One region of the Arthrobacter sp. ok909 genome, then DNA from elsewhere that is predicted to be linked to it. Evidence: predicted binding sites of a transcription regulator. Region 1 holds the regulator's gene; the other holds the start of a gene.
The links. The regulator LexA, encoded in region 1, represses DNA repair genes until DNA is damaged. The targets are predictions, from matches to a motif close to TCGAACANNTGTTCGA.
Positions count from the first base shown of each region.

Region 2: the regulator LexA is predicted to act here: its motif matches at 2,177-2,192, upstream of ruvA (Holliday junction branch migration protein RuvA).

Region 1 is NZ_FNJS01000003.1:187,894-195,067, reverse strand. It holds gene priA (bifunctional 1-(5-phosphoribosyl)-5-((5-phosphoribosylamino)methylideneamino)imidazole-4-carboxamide isomerase/phosphoribosylanthranilate isomerase PriA) at 10-756, opposite strand; gene BLR03_RS24310 (hypothetical protein) at 805-963, opposite strand; gene hisH (imidazole glycerol phosphate synthase subunit HisH) at 964-1,695, opposite strand; gene hisB (imidazoleglycerol-phosphate dehydratase HisB) at 1,692-2,318, opposite strand; gene BLR03_RS04305 (histidinol-phosphate transaminase) at 2,389-3,507, opposite strand; gene BLR03_RS04300 (LysM peptidoglycan-binding domain-containing protein) at 3,576-3,965, opposite strand; gene lexA (transcriptional repressor LexA) at 4,320-5,069, shown strand; gene BLR03_RS04290 (ATP-dependent DNA helicase) at 5,150-7,174, opposite strand, start outside.
Region 2 is NZ_FNJS01000010.1:131,792-138,965, forward strand. It holds gene pdxT (pyridoxal 5'-phosphate synthase glutaminase subunit PdxT) at 55-756, shown strand; gene BLR03_RS10585 (YebC/PmpR family DNA-binding transcriptional regulator) at 760-1,515, shown strand; gene ruvC (crossover junction endodeoxyribonuclease RuvC) at 1,564-2,151, shown strand; gene ruvA (Holliday junction branch migration protein RuvA) at 2,252-2,896, shown strand; gene ruvB (Holliday junction branch migration DNA helicase RuvB) at 2,889-4,013, shown strand; gene yajC (preprotein translocase subunit YajC) at 4,226-4,648, shown strand; gene secD (protein translocase subunit SecD) at 4,753-6,528, shown strand; gene secF (protein translocase subunit SecF) at 6,529-7,174, shown strand, end outside.

The DNA of each region.
Region 1 (7,174 bases):
GCTGACCGCTTAGCGGCGACCGGCGACGTCGAGGGCCTGGGGCAGCGTGAAGTTGCCGTTGTAGAGGGCCTTGCCGATGATGGCGCCCTCGACGCCGAGCGGCACCAGGGACCGCAGGACCTGCAGGTCCTCAAGGCTGGAAATGCCGCCGGAGGCGACCACCGGCTTGCCCGTCTTCTCGACCATCTGGCGCAGGAGTTGGACGTTGGGGCCCTGGAGGGTGCCGTCCTTGGTCACGTCGGTGACGACGTACCGGGCGCAGCCGGCGTCTTCGAGGCGGCCGAGCACCTCCCAGAGGTCCCCGCCTTCCTTGGTCCAGCCGCGGCCGGCGAGCGTGGTGCCGCGGACATCGAGGCCGACGGCAATCTTATCGCCAAAGCGCTCGATCACCCGGGAGGTCCATTCCGGGTTCTCCAGTGCCGCGGTGCCCAGGTTCACGCGGGCCACGCCGAGGTCGAGCGCCTTCTCGAGGGAATCGTCGTCGCGCAGGCCGCCGGAGAGTTCAACCTTGATGTCAAGCCGCCCCACGACCTCGCGCAGCAGTTCAGCGTTGGAGCCGCGCCCGAATGCGGCGTCCAGGTCCACCAGATGCACCCACTCGGCCCCCTGCTGCTGCCAGTTGAGCGCGGCCTCCAGCGGGGTGCCGTAGCTCGTCTCGCTGCCGGCTTCGCCTTGCACGAGCCGGACGGCCTGGCCGTTGACGACGTCGACGGCAGGCAGAAGCTCGAGTACGGGCAGCGGGGTTTCGGTGGTCATCGTGGTGTCCTCAGCTCGGGATGGTGGGTCAGGAACGCGGCGCGGCCGTCAGGACGCCGGCAGGGTCAGGAGATAGGCGGCCAGCAGCGACATGCCGGCCAGGATGTAGAACACGACCTCCACCCAGCGCGGACTTTTCTGCTGGCGGAAGGAGATTGCGCCGCCGACCAGCAGGCCGGCGACGCCCATGAGGACCAGGGACCACATCTAGGCGGTCTGTTCCGGGGCCGCGGGGCGCAGGCCGTCGACCCAGTTGCGCAGGAGCCGGGCGCCGGCATCACCGGACTTCTCCGGGTGGAACTGCGTGGCGCACAGCGGGCCGTTCTCCACGGCCGCAATGAACGGCGCACCGTGTTCGGACCAGGTCACCAGGGGCGCCGCCATCCGGGGCTGGATGACGTCGAAGTCCCAGTGCTGGACCCCGTAGGAGTGCACGAAGTAGAAGCGCTCACCCTCGACGCCGGCGAACAACTTGGATCCCTCCGGGACGGAGACGGTGTTCCAGCCCATGTGGGGCACGACGTCGGCGGGCAGCAACTCGACCTTGCCGGGCCACTCCCCCATGCCTTCGGCTTCCGTGCCGTGTTCGACGCCTGCCTCGAACAGCACCTGGAGTCCGACGCAGATGGCAAGCACGGGGCGGCCGCCGGCGACGCGGCGCCCGATCATGCGGATGGCGTCCACGGACTTGAGTTCGCGCATGACGGTTTCGAAGGCGCCGACGCCGGGGACGACGAGGCCGTCGGCGTTGAGGACGTCCTCGGGCTTGGAACTGAGGATGACCTCGGCCCCGGCCCGCTCCAGAGCACGGACGGCAGAGCGGACGTTGCCGGAACCGTAGTCCAGCACCGTGACGGTCGGCTTTCCCTCCGGAGACACCGGCTTGGTTGCGGCGGCGGGGTCGATGATGGCCCCGTCGCGCAGGACCGGGCCGGTCACAGGGCGCCCTTGGTGGACGGGATGCCCTCGACCCGGGGGTCCGGTTCGACGGCTGCGCGCAGGGCCCGGGCGAAGGCCTTGAACTGGGCCTCGACGATGTGGTGGGGGTCGCGTCCGGCCGTGACGTTCATGTGGAGGCAGATCCCGGCGTGGAGCGTGATCGCCTCGAACACGTGGCGGGTCAGCGAGCCGGTGAAGTGGCCGCCGATCAGGTGGTATTCCTGGCCTGCCGGCTCGCCGGCGTGGACAAGGTAGGGCCGGCCCGAGACGTCGACGACGGCCTGCGCGAGGGCCTCATCCAGGGGCACGGTCGCCTCGCCGAAGCGGCGGATTCCGGCCTTGTTGCCCAATGCGGTCCGCAGAACCTCGCCGAAGGTGATGGCCACGTCCTCGACGGTGTGGTGGACATCGATGTGGGTGTCGCCGGTGGCCTTGACGGTCATGTCAATCAGCGAGTGCTTGCTCAGGGCCGTCAGCATGTGGTCGTAGAACGGGACCGACGTGCTGATATCCGAGACCCCGGTGCCGTCCAGGTTGATCTCAACCAGGACAGAGGACTCACTGGTGGTCCGTTCCATGCGTGCGGTCCGGCCCTCGGCGGCGGTGGCTCCGGTGTTGCTCATGTAGATGTGTCCTTTGGAAGAAGGCAGGGTGCTGGGCAGTCTGGCGGGGCGCACTGGCTCCCCGTCAAGTCTAGGCCTGCGGCGTTGCGTGGCTGGTCAGGATGCGTTCAAGGGCTTCGAGGAAGGCTGTGGTTTCCGTCTCAGTGCCCGCGGTCACGCGAAGGTGCCCCGGGATGCCGACGTCGCGGATGAGGACGCCGGCGTCCAGCAGGCCCTGCCAGACGTCGTGCGGGTTCTCCAGGCCGCCGAAGAACACGTAGTTGGAATCGGAAGCCGCCGGTTTTAGGCCCAGGCGGGCCAGCTCGGACACGATCCGGTCGCGCTGGCGCTTGATGTCCTCGACGTCGGCCATGAGGGCCACACGGTGGTGCAGCGCGGCCAGGGCCGTCGCTTGGGTTATAGCGGAGAGGTGGTACGGCAGACGGACCAGCCGCAGGGCGTCGGTGACCTCCGGAGCGGCGGCCATGTACCCGAGCCGCGCCCCGGCGAGGGCGAAGGCCTTGCTCATGGTGCGCGAGACGATGAGCCGCTCACGGCCGGGCAGCAGGGTCAGTGCGCTGGGCGTGCCGTCGTGGGCAAACTCGTGGTACGCCTCGTCTACGATCACGATGGTCTGGCTGGCCTCTCCGGCGGCATAGACGGCCTCGACGACATCAAGACCCAGTCCGGTACCGGTGGGGTTATTCGGGGAGCACAGGAAGACAATGTTGGGCTGCAGCTCCCGGACCTGGCGGGCAGCCGATTCCGCGCTGAGCCCGTAGTCCGCCGCGCGGGCGCCAACAATGTACTCCGTGTCCGTGCCGGCGGCCAGCAGCGGGTACATCGAGTATGTGGGAGGGAAACCAAGGGCCGTCCGGCCGGGACCGCCAAACGCCTGGAGGATTTGCTGAAGTACTTCGTTGGAGCCGTTCGCGGCCCAGATGTTCTCCGCGCCCAGGCCGTGGCCAAGGTACTCGGCCAGGGCTTCCCGCAATTCGGTGAACTCCCGGTCCGGATACCGGTTCAGCCCCGCGGCGGCGGCGCTGACAGCCTCGGTGATAGCGGCGCGGACGTCGGCCGGGACACCATGGGTGTTCTCGTTGACGTTGAGCAGAATGGGGACGTCCAGCTGGGGTGCGCCATACGGTCGCAGGCCGCGCAGATTGGTTCGGAGGGGCAGTCGGTTGAGGCGCTCAAGCTGGTCAGTCACGTGACCAGTTTAAGTGGAAGCGGGACGGGCGCTGAAACTGTGACGCCCGGGACGGTCGCCGGCGGTACCTACTTGGACGGAACGAACAGCTGCTGGCCCGGCATTACACGCGCGGCGTCAAGGTTGTTCAACTGCACGATATCGGCCACGACGTCACGGGGATCGCGTTCCGGCGCCACGGTCCCCGCAATGGCCCAGAGTGACTCCCCCGGCTGGACAGTCACGGAAACAGTGGGCGTCACATTGAGCTGGTCCGCGGAATCCGCCGCCTTGGCCGGAGCGGTAAGGAATCCGCTGAACGACAAGATGAGCGCTGCCAGCAGGATCAGCGGGATCCCGAAGAAGACGAACCGTCCGCGCCGGGTGAGCCGCAGCGGCGCCTGCTTCGGCCGCCGGGCGACCTCGCGGCCCGTGATGCTGTGATCAAAGGTGCTGTGAAACGCGCTTGCTGCTGACATGAACTGAGCCCTCCTGGACCATACGGTGCCGCCCGGCGTACTCCACGTACTCGCCGCCAACCGGCCGAACATTCGAACATAGAACCGAATAATGCGCTCGGGGCGTAAAAGCCGGAATCGAACACATATTCGAACTTTGCTAGTTCTGTTTTAGCACTTAGTAACGAACGATGTCGAGACTCGCTAGAACAAATGTTTGAAAAAGCGATGCCGCTGGCCTACTTTTGAGGGAAAGAACAACAGCTTGTGAACTCGTTCATCGGTAGTTGATCAGGAGGGTCTGACATTTCAGGCCGGAAGTTCCCGGTGACAGCAGCCACGGCGGCCGGGTGGAACGGAAAGGCGTTGGCGAACATGGCAGCACAAGCCACCGGCGGCCGGGCCAGCTCACGGAGCGCCCAGCCTGCACGGGCCCCCAAGAGCCTGACCGTCCGGCAGAAGAAAATCCTGGAAACGATCCAGCGCTCCGTCAGTGACAACGGCTACCCGCCGTCCATGCGCGAAATCGGCGACACCGTCGGACTCGCCAGCCTGTCGAGCGTGACCCATCAGCTGTCCCAACTTGAAAAGCTCGGCTACCTGCGTCGGGACCCAAAGCGTCCAAGGGCCATGGAAGTGCTCATGCCGCTGACCCTGGACGAGGGGACGAGGGCCATTTCGGGCGTCGAGAAATCCAGCGGCCTCCGCGCCGTCGGTGGCCTCTCCGTGACGGAACTCGCCAGCGCCACCGACACGGCAATGGTGCCGTTTGTCGGACGCATCGCGGCCGGCGGACCGATCCTCGCCGACCAGGTGGTGGAGGACGTCATGCCCCTGCCGCGCCAACTGGTGGGCCACGGCGAACTCTTCATGCTCAAGGTGGCCGGCGACTCGATGATCGATGCCGCCATCTGCGACGGCGACTGGGTGGTTGTCCGCCGCCAGGGTGATGCCGTGAACGGCGACATCGTGGCTGCGCTGCTCGACGATGAAGCAACGGTCAAGACGTTCCGCCAGCGCGACGGCCACACCTGGCTGCTACCGCAAAACACCCAGTACGAGCCCATCCTCGGCGACCACGCCGTGATCATGGGCAAGGTCGTCTCGGTGCTCCGCTCCCTGTAGCCACCCCGTGGCAGGCCTCCCGGGGACGGCTTCCAAGGGACGGCTTCCGGGGGCCGGAGCCGCGGCTCCGGCCCCCGCTTTTAGTTCTTTGCGGAGTCCTTCGCCAGCCGCTTCAAGGCGGCCACGGCGATCGAAGGATCCGTGGTGGGCCAGAACGGCGGAAGCGCGGCGCGGAGGAACCCGCCGTAGCGCTCCGTGGACAGCCGCGAATCCAGCACCGCCACCACACCCTTGTCCGAGGTCGAGCGGATCAGCCGGCCGGCGCCCTGCGCCAGGCGGATTGCGGCGTGCGTGGCCGAGACGGACATGAAGCCGTTGCCGCCGGCCTGCGCCACCGCACGGGAACGTGCTGTCATGAGCGGGTCGTCCGGCCGCGGGAACGGAATCCTGTCAATGACCACCAGGCGGCAGGACACTCCGGGAACGTCGACGCCCTGCCACAGGGACATCGTGCCGAACAAACATGTGTCCGGCTCGTCGGCAAACTGCCGCACGAGCGCTGTCATGCTCGACTCCCCCTGGCACAGGATGCTGAGGCCCAGCCGTGGCCGCATCGCCTCGGCGGCCTCCTCCGCCGCTCGCCGGGAGGAAAACAGGCACAGGGCGCCGCCGCCGGAGGCACGGATCAGTTTCTCGAGTTCGTCCAGAGCCTCCGGGGACGTGCCGCGCCCGGGCTTGGGCAGGTGCTGGGCGACATAGAGGATGCCCTGCTTCGGATAGTCGAAGGGGGACCCGACGTCGACGCCGGTCCAGCTCGGGGCGCCGCTGCCGACCAGGCCGAGGCCTCCGGCGGCCGGCTCGAACGCCGCCCCGATGGCGAGCGTGGCCGATGTCAGGATGACGGTGTGGTCCGCGAACAGTCCTTCACGCAGCCGCCCCGCGACGCTCAACGGGGCCACATTGATCAAGGCCGGCGCGGTCTCGTCCGGCTGGGAGTAGCCCTGCGCCGGGTCGAAGCTGCTATTGCGGGAGAACCACACGACTTCGCGGTTTTCCCGCGCGGCCAGGAGGCGTTCGCAAAGTTCCAGGATGACCATGAGGCGGGACCGGGCGAGCTGGCGACCGCCGTCGGCCGTCGTGGAACTGTCCCCCTTGGAATCGGACAGCGCGGCGCGGCAGGCGTCGCGCAACTGGTCGATGCAGTCGAGTTGCTCGGTGTTCAGGCCGTTGGGCATCAACCCGCTGGGGACGCCTTCGATGGCGAGCTCCAGGTGGGAGGCGGCATTGTTCAGGGCGTCCACGGTGATGCCTGTGTGCTTACGGGCCCCGGACGCGGCGGCGTGGACCATCGCCACGGAGAGCTGGCCGGAGACTGCGCCTGTGACGCGGTCCTGCAGTTCGTGGGCCTCGTCCACCACCACGACGTCGTACTCGGGCAGGACCGCCAGGCCTTCGAAGGCGCTGACGGCGAGCATGGCGTGGTTGGTGACCACGACGTCGGCATCGGCGGCGTTCTGCCGGGCCAGTTCACTGAAGCATTCGGCCGCGAGCGGGCACTTCTGCGCGCCGAGGCACTCCATGGACGTGACGGAGACCTGCCGCCAGGCCCGGTCCGTGACACCGGGCATGAGTTCGTCCCGGTCCCCCGTGGCCGTCTCCTCCGCCCATTCGCGCAGGCGCACCACTTCCTTGCCGAGCTGGGAGGAAGGCCCGCCCAGCGCGGCGGCAAAGTGCGGCACGGACGTGTCCTCGCCGAGGGAGAACAGTTGCCCCTCGGACGGTTCCTCGGACGGGAAGCCGCCCTCGATCTTGTGCCGGCACACATAGTTGGACCGGCCCTTCACCAAGGCAACCTTGACGGGCCGCTCCAGGGCCGGGGTGATGGTCTTGAGCAGCCGGGGCAGGTCGCGGCCGACAATCTGGGTCTGCAGTGCCAGGGTCGCAGTGGAGACCAGGGTGGGCTTGTTGCTGGTCAGCGAGTGGGCGATCAGCGGAATCAGGTACGCCAGTGACTTGCCGGTGCCGGTGCCGGCCTGGACCAGCAGGTGGTCGCCGCTGTCGATCGCGCGCGCCACCTGCCGGGCCATTTCGTGCTGGCCGTCGCGGCTCTGGCCACCCATGCCGGACACGGCACGGTCGAGCAGCTCAATCACGAACTCCTCGCC
Region 2 (7,174 bases), on a different contig from region 1:
CGCCGGGTCCGGTCGCATGCGTCCCCGGCAGGCGCGGCACATTATGCTGTGGGGATGACCACCCCCTCTATTTCCCCTGAATCCCGCGCGGGTTCAGGCCTCCGGATCGGCGTCCTGGCGCTTCAGGGCGATTTCCGGGAGCACCTGCATGCCGTTGAGGCCGCCGGCGCCTCGGGCGTCGGGGTCCGCCGCCCCGCCGAACTTGACGGCCTGGACGGGCTCATCATCCCCGGCGGCGAGTCGACCACGATCGACAAGCTCTCCAGGATCTTCGGACTCCGCGATCCGCTGCGCGAGCGCATCCGGGCCGGCCTGCCCGTCTACGGCTCCTGCGCCGGCATGATCCTGCTCGCGGACGAAATCGCGGACCCCGCGACGGATCTCGCCGGGAACCCGCAGCAGACCTTCGGCGGGCTCGACATCACCGTGCGCCGCAACGCCTTCGGCCGGCAGCGGGAGTCCTTCGAGACGGACCTCGATTTCAAGGGGCTGGAGTTCAGCGCCGACGGGGGCGCCGTGGCTCCGGTCCACGCCGTCTTCATCCGCGGTCCCTGGGTGGAGCGCGTCGGCGGGGGCGTCGAGGTCCTGGCCCAGGTGGAACCCTCCAAAGCCGGCCACCCCGAGTCGTTGGACGGGACGGCTAGAATTGTTGCTGTGCGTTCCGGCCAGCTGCTGGCGACCTCCTTCCACCCGGAAGTGACAGGGGAAAAACGCGTGCACGAACTGTTTATTCGAATGATCAGAGGAGAAGCGTAAAGCATGTCAGGCCACTCCAAATGGGCGACGACCAAGCACAAGAAGGCCATCCTCGATAGCCGACGGGCCAAGTCCTTCGCCAAGCTGATCAAGAACATCGAAGTCGCCGCGCGCATGGGCGGCCCGGACCTTGCCGGCAACCCGAGCCTGGAACTCGCTGTCACCAAGGCCAAGAAGACCTCGGTGCCTGCTGACAACATCGACCGCGCCATCAAGCGCGGAGCCGGCCTCACTGGCGAGGTCGTCGACTACACCGAGATCATGTACGAGTGCCGCGGCCCGCAGGGTTCCGCACTGCTGATCGAGTGCCTCACGGACAACAAGAACCGCGCCGCCTCCGAGGTCCGCCTCGCCATCTCCCGCAACGGCGGCACGATCGCGGACCCCGGTTCGGTCAGCTACCTCTTCAGCCGCAAGGGCGTCGTCTCGCTGCCGAAGAACGGCCTGAGCGAGGACGACGTCCTGATGGCCGTCCTCGACGCCGGTGCCGAGGAAGTCAAGGACAACGGCGACAGCTTCGAGATCCACTCCGAGCCCACCGACCTGCAGGCCATCCGTGACGCGCTCAAGGAAGCGGGAATCGAATACGACACCGACGAGGCCGAGTTTGTGCCCTCGATGCAGGTGCCGTTGGACCTCGACGCCGCCAAGAAGTTCATGAAGCTCGTCGATGCCCTGGAGGAACTCGACGACGTCCAGAACGTCTACAGCAACGCCGACCTCAGCGACGAAGTGCAGGCCGCACTGGAAGCCGAGTGACGCTGTCACGTCGCCGTGATTTTGAGGCCCGGTCTTGACGGCCCCAGCGTGACGCTGCGCGTCCTGGGCGTTGACCCGGGCCTCACCCGTTGCGGCATCGGTGTGGTTGACGTCGAAAAGAACCGGCGCGCCACGATGGTGGCGTTCGGCGTCGTGGGAACCTCGCCCGAGGAGAGCCTGGACCAGCGGCTGCTCGTCATCGCAACGTCGATCGACGAGTGGCTGGACACGTACGAACCGCACGTCCTCGCCGTTGAACGGGTCTTTTCCCAGCTAAACGTCAGCACCGTCATGGGGGTGGCCCAGGCCTCCGGCGTGGTCATCGCGGCCGCCGCGCGCCGCGGCATCCCGGTGGCGCTGCACACGCCGTCGGAAGTCAAAGCCGCCGTCACGGGAAGCGGCACCTCCAACAAGGACGCCGTCACCAAACTGGTGACCAAGATCCTCCGGCTGGACGCGCCGCCGCGGCCGGCCGACGCCGCTGACGCCCTCGCCCTGGCCATTACCCACGCCTGGCGTGCCGGGAACGGCACGTCCACCAAGGATGCAGTGACCACGGGGCCGGGCAGCCAGTCCCTCACCCCCGCCCAGCGCGCATGGGCCGACGCCGAGGCAAAAGCGCGCCGTGCGCGCTGAATGTCCGCGGCGCTTGCTACGCTATTCGTAGATATGTTCGGATAACCGGGTTGCCCTTCCTTGATATGCCCGGTTTCGCTGTAACCCCAGGAGCCCGGCTTTGATCAGTTTTCTTCGCGGAACCGTAGCGCATGTTGGCCTGTCCTCCGCCGTGATCGACCTCAATGGGGCCGGCATGAGCGTCAACGCCACGCCGCAGACCCTCAGCAGCCTCCGGGTGGGGGACGAAGGCAAGCTGTTCACGTCCCTGATCGTGCGCGAGGACTCGCTGACGCTCTTCGGCTTCGCGAGCGACGACGAGCGGGAAGTGTTCGATGTCCTGCTCAGCGTCAGCGGCGTCGGACCCCGCCTCGCCCTGGCCGTGCTGGCCGTCCACGAACCCGAAGCCATCCGGGTGGCCGCCCACTCCGGCGACGGCAAGGCCTTCACGAAGGTCCCCGGCATCGGACCCAAGGTGGCCGGCCGGATCGTGCTGGAACTCGCCGGCAAGCTCGTACCGCACGGCACCGCGGGTGCGTCGGTCCCGGCGGTGTCCGCCGAGTCCGTCTGGAAGCCGCAGGTCATCGCGGCGATGACCAGCCTTGGCTGGTCCGAAAAGGATGCCGCCGCCAGCATCGACAAATCCCTCGCCGATTCCCCCGATCTGGCCGCCAACGGCAACGTGGCGGAAATCCTCCGCGCAACCCTGCGGTGGCTGGGCCAGGACGGCGCCCGCGCCGGGAACCGGGTAGGCGCGCGTGGCTGAGCCGTCGATTGTCACCGGGGGAGAGGAGCCGGAGGAGCGCGCCATCGAAGCCGCCCTGCGGCCCAAGAACCTCCACGACTTCGTCGGCCAGCACCGCGTCCGGAAGCAGTTGTCCCTCGTCCTGGAAGCCTCGCGCATGCGCGGCCGCAGCGCGGACCACGTGTTGCTCTCGGGTCCGCCGGGCCTGGGCAAGACGACGCTGTCCATGATCATCGCCGCCGAAATGAACGTTCCGCTGCGGATCAGCAGCGGGCCGGCCATCCAGCACGCCGGCGACCTCGCGGCCATCCTGTCCTCGCTCTCCGAGGGCGAAGTCCTGTTCCTCGACGAAATCCACCGCATGTCCCGGCCGGCAGAGGAAATGCTGTACATGGCGATGGAGGACTTCCGCGTCGACATCGTCGTCGGCAAGGGCGCCGGCGCCACCGCGATCCCGCTGGAGCTGCCGCCCTTCACCCTGGTCGGCGCCACCACACGGGCCGGCCTGCTCCCGGGGCCGCTGCGTGACCGCTTCGGATTCACCGGCCACCTCGAGTTCTACTCCGTCGAGGAGCTGGAACTCGTCCTGCGGCGCTCGGCCGGGCTGCTGGACTTGAAGGTCAACTCGGCAGGATTCAGCGAGATCGCCGGACGGTCCCGGGGCACGCCGCGCATCGCCAACCGGCTCCTGCGGCGGGTCCGGGACTGGGCGCTCGTGCACGGCATCGAACAAATCGATGCGCGGGCGGCGTCCGCGGCCCTGGACATGTACGAGGTGGACAAGCGCGGCCTGGACCGGTTGGACCGCGCCGTTCTGGAAGCCCTCATTACCAAGTTCGGCGGCGGCCCCGTGGGCCTGTCCACCCTCGCGATCGCCGTCGGCGAGGAAACCGAGACCGTGGAAACGGTCGCCGAGCCCTACCTCGTTCGCGAGGGGCTACTGGGCCGGACCCCTCGGGGCCGCATTGCCCTGGCGCCGGCATGGACCCACTTGGGCTTCGCCGTTCCCCCCGGCGCCTTCGGACAGGACCCGCTGGAATTGTTCCAGACTGACGAGCCCGACGACGGCGCGCAGGGGGAGCCCGGCGGCAACATCGCTGAGGAATCAGGTCCGGAGCGGATCCGAAATAGCCGCTAACACCGTTCCTCCAGCTTTTCCCTTTAGACTGGTATGACGCTCGGCACGTTCGGGTTTTGTTTCCGTGGGCGGAGAGCAGGTAGCCGCCGGCGGTTGGGGGATGGTCTCTCTGCCAGCTTGCTGTGCAGGCCTCTGCCGCGCCGCCCGGAGCAAACGGACGTTGCTGAAAAACAGCTATGCAAGTACAGAACGGAACTTTCCCCTTGGATCCAATGACAATTCTCCTGTTCGTCATGCTTGGCGTGTTCGTCTTTATGATGTTCCGCCGCAACAAGAAGACGCAGCAGCAGCAGGCGGAGCTCCAGTCGAAGTTCGGCCCCGGTGTCGAGGTCATGACGAGCTTCGGACTGTTCGGCCGGATCGTCGACATCAATGAAGCGGAGAACAAGGTCACGCTGGAACTCTCCCCGGGCAACACCGCCACCGTGCACCGCCAGTCCGTAACCAAGATTGTGGAGCCGGTCGTTGCCGCCGACGAGCCGACGGTTGTTCCTGACGACGCATCCTCGCTGACCCTTGACAAGCCGGACGCTGAAACGCCGGATAACGCTTCCGCTTTCAACGAGCCGGCCGGCACTGAAACTCCCGAGGAAACCCTGCGCCGCCTCAACGACGAAGGTAAGAAAGACAGCTAGTCTGCCTACCTGAGCCATCCCGCGAAGCAACGGTTGCGGGCATCCGTCGGCGGGGCCAAGTGCCCGCGCCGGCGGATCCGCCGTAAATAATAGAAAGATCGACAATGGCACGAACTGGCCCCAAAAACTCAGCCATCAGGATGCTGGTCTGGCTCGGCGTAATCATCGCCGCCATGACGGCCGTCCTGGCGGGCGGCACGATTGCCGGCCAGGCCAGCTGGGCTCCCAAGCTCGCCCTGGACCTTGAAGGCGGCACCCAGATGATCCTGGCGCCCAAGGTTGAGGGCGGTTCGGGCATTACCGAAGATCAGCTCAACCAGGCCGTGGCGATCATCCGTCAGCGCGTGGACGGCTCGGGCGTCGCGGAAGCGGAAATCAGCACCCAGTCCGGCCGCAACGTCGTGGTCAGCCTCCCAGGAACTCCTGCCAAGGAAACCCGTGCCCTGATCCAGGCTTCCGCCGACATGAACTTCCGCCCCGTTATCCAGGCTGGCCCCGGCGCAGCGGTCCCCGCGGCGTCCCGGACCCCGGACGCGCAGCTGCCCAAGCCGACGGCCGCGCCTGCCAACAGCAGCGACGAGAACTGGGTTACCCCCGAGATCTACAAGCAGTTCGAGGCGCTCGACTGTGACAACCCCTCGCAGGACAAGCAGCAGCGCTCCGACCCGACCAAGCCGCTGGTTACCTGCCAGCCTGCTTCGGCGAAGTCGCCGGCGGTCAAGTACATCCTCGGTCCGGTGGAAGTCAAGGGCTCGAACATCAAGTCCTCCTCGTTCCAGCTGCAGCGCGGCGCCCAGGGTGCTGTGACGAACGAATGGGCCGTCAACATCCAGTTCGATGATGAGGGTACCGCCAAGTTCAAGGACGTCACCCAGCGCCTGTACCAGTTCTATGCCGCCGGCGGCGGTGAGTCGGGCTCGGATCCGAAGTCCCAGTTCGCCATCGTCCTGGACGACCAGGTCATCTCCGCCCCGCGTTCCCTGGCTGTCATCACCGACGGCCGCCCGCAGATCACCGGCGGCTTCACCGAGGATTCCGCGAAGGCCCTCTCCGATCAGCTCCGTTTCGGCGCCCTGCCGATCAGCTTCGAAATCCAAAGCGAACAGCAGATCTCCGCAACCCTCGGCGGGGAGCAGCTTCGCATGGGCATGCTCGCCGGCCTTATCGGGCTCCTCCTGGTGGCGGTCTACTCACTGTTCCAGTACCGGGCGCTGGGCTTCGTGACGCTGGCGTCCCTTGTGATCGCCGGCGTGCTCACGTTCCTGGCCATCGCCATCCTGGGCTGGACCGAAAACTACCGGCTTTCGCTCGCTGGCGTCGCCGGTCTGATCGTGGCCATCGGCCAGACGGCCGACTCGTTCATCGTCTACTTCGAACGCATCCGCGATGAGCTCCGCGAAGGCCGCGGCCTGGTCTCGGCCGTGGAGAACGGCTGGAAGCGGGCCAAGCGCACCATCCTCGCGTCCAAGGCCGTGAACCTCCTCGCCGCCGTAGTGCTGTTCTTCGTGGCCGTGGGCAACGTCCGCGGCTTCGCCTTCACCCTCGGTCTCACCGCGATCGCCGACCTCATCGTCGTCTTCATGTTCACCCACCCCACCCTGCAGCTGCTGGCCCGGACCAAGTTCTTCGGCGAGGGCCACAGGTTCTCGGGTCTGGATCCGAAGCGCCTGGGTGCTGTCCCGCTCTACCGCGGGGCCGGCCGGATCCGTACCCCGGAAGACAAGCCAGTGGCGGTGGTGCGCGCGAAGAACACCGGTGCAGCCGCAGAGGCCGAGCGCCGGATGACTATCGCAGAACGCCGCCTCGCCGAAAAGCAGGAACAGACACAACAGGCACAGCTCGCCGGTACCTCCAAGAGCGCGTCCAAGGAGGGCAAGTAAATGGTCAACTTCTCAACGTTCGGCAATGAGCTCTATACGGGCAAACGCTCGTACGACTTCGTCGGCTACCGGAAGATCTGGTTCCTGATTGCCGGGATCGCGGTCGCCCTGTCCATCCTGATTCCGGTTGCCAAGGGCGGCTTCAACCTCGGCATTGAATTCCGTGGCGGCTCCGAGTTCACGGTGTCCAACGTCCAGAACACGGATGCGTCCCGCGGTGAGAAAGCCGTCAAGGACGTCGTGGCGGGGTCCGTGCCACGCGTGGCCAACGTCGCCGGCAACACCATGCGCATCCAGACGGACAAGCTGTCCGATGACGAGACGCTGCAGATCAAGGAAGGCCTGACCAAGGCCTACGGCGTGACGGACAACGAGGTGACGTCGACCTTCGTCGGCCCCACCTGGGGCGCCGACGTCACCAAGCAGGCCCTCATGGGCCTGGCGATCTTCGTCGGCCTCGCCGCCGTCCTGATGGCGCTCTACTTCCGGACCTGGAAGATGTCGCTCTCGGCACTTGCCGGCATGGCTGTCACGTTGTTCATGACCGCCGGTGTCTACGCGCTCAGTGACTTCGAGGTGACGCCGTCGGCCATCATCGGCTTCCTGACCGTTCTCAGCTACTCGCTGTACGACACCGTGGTGGTGT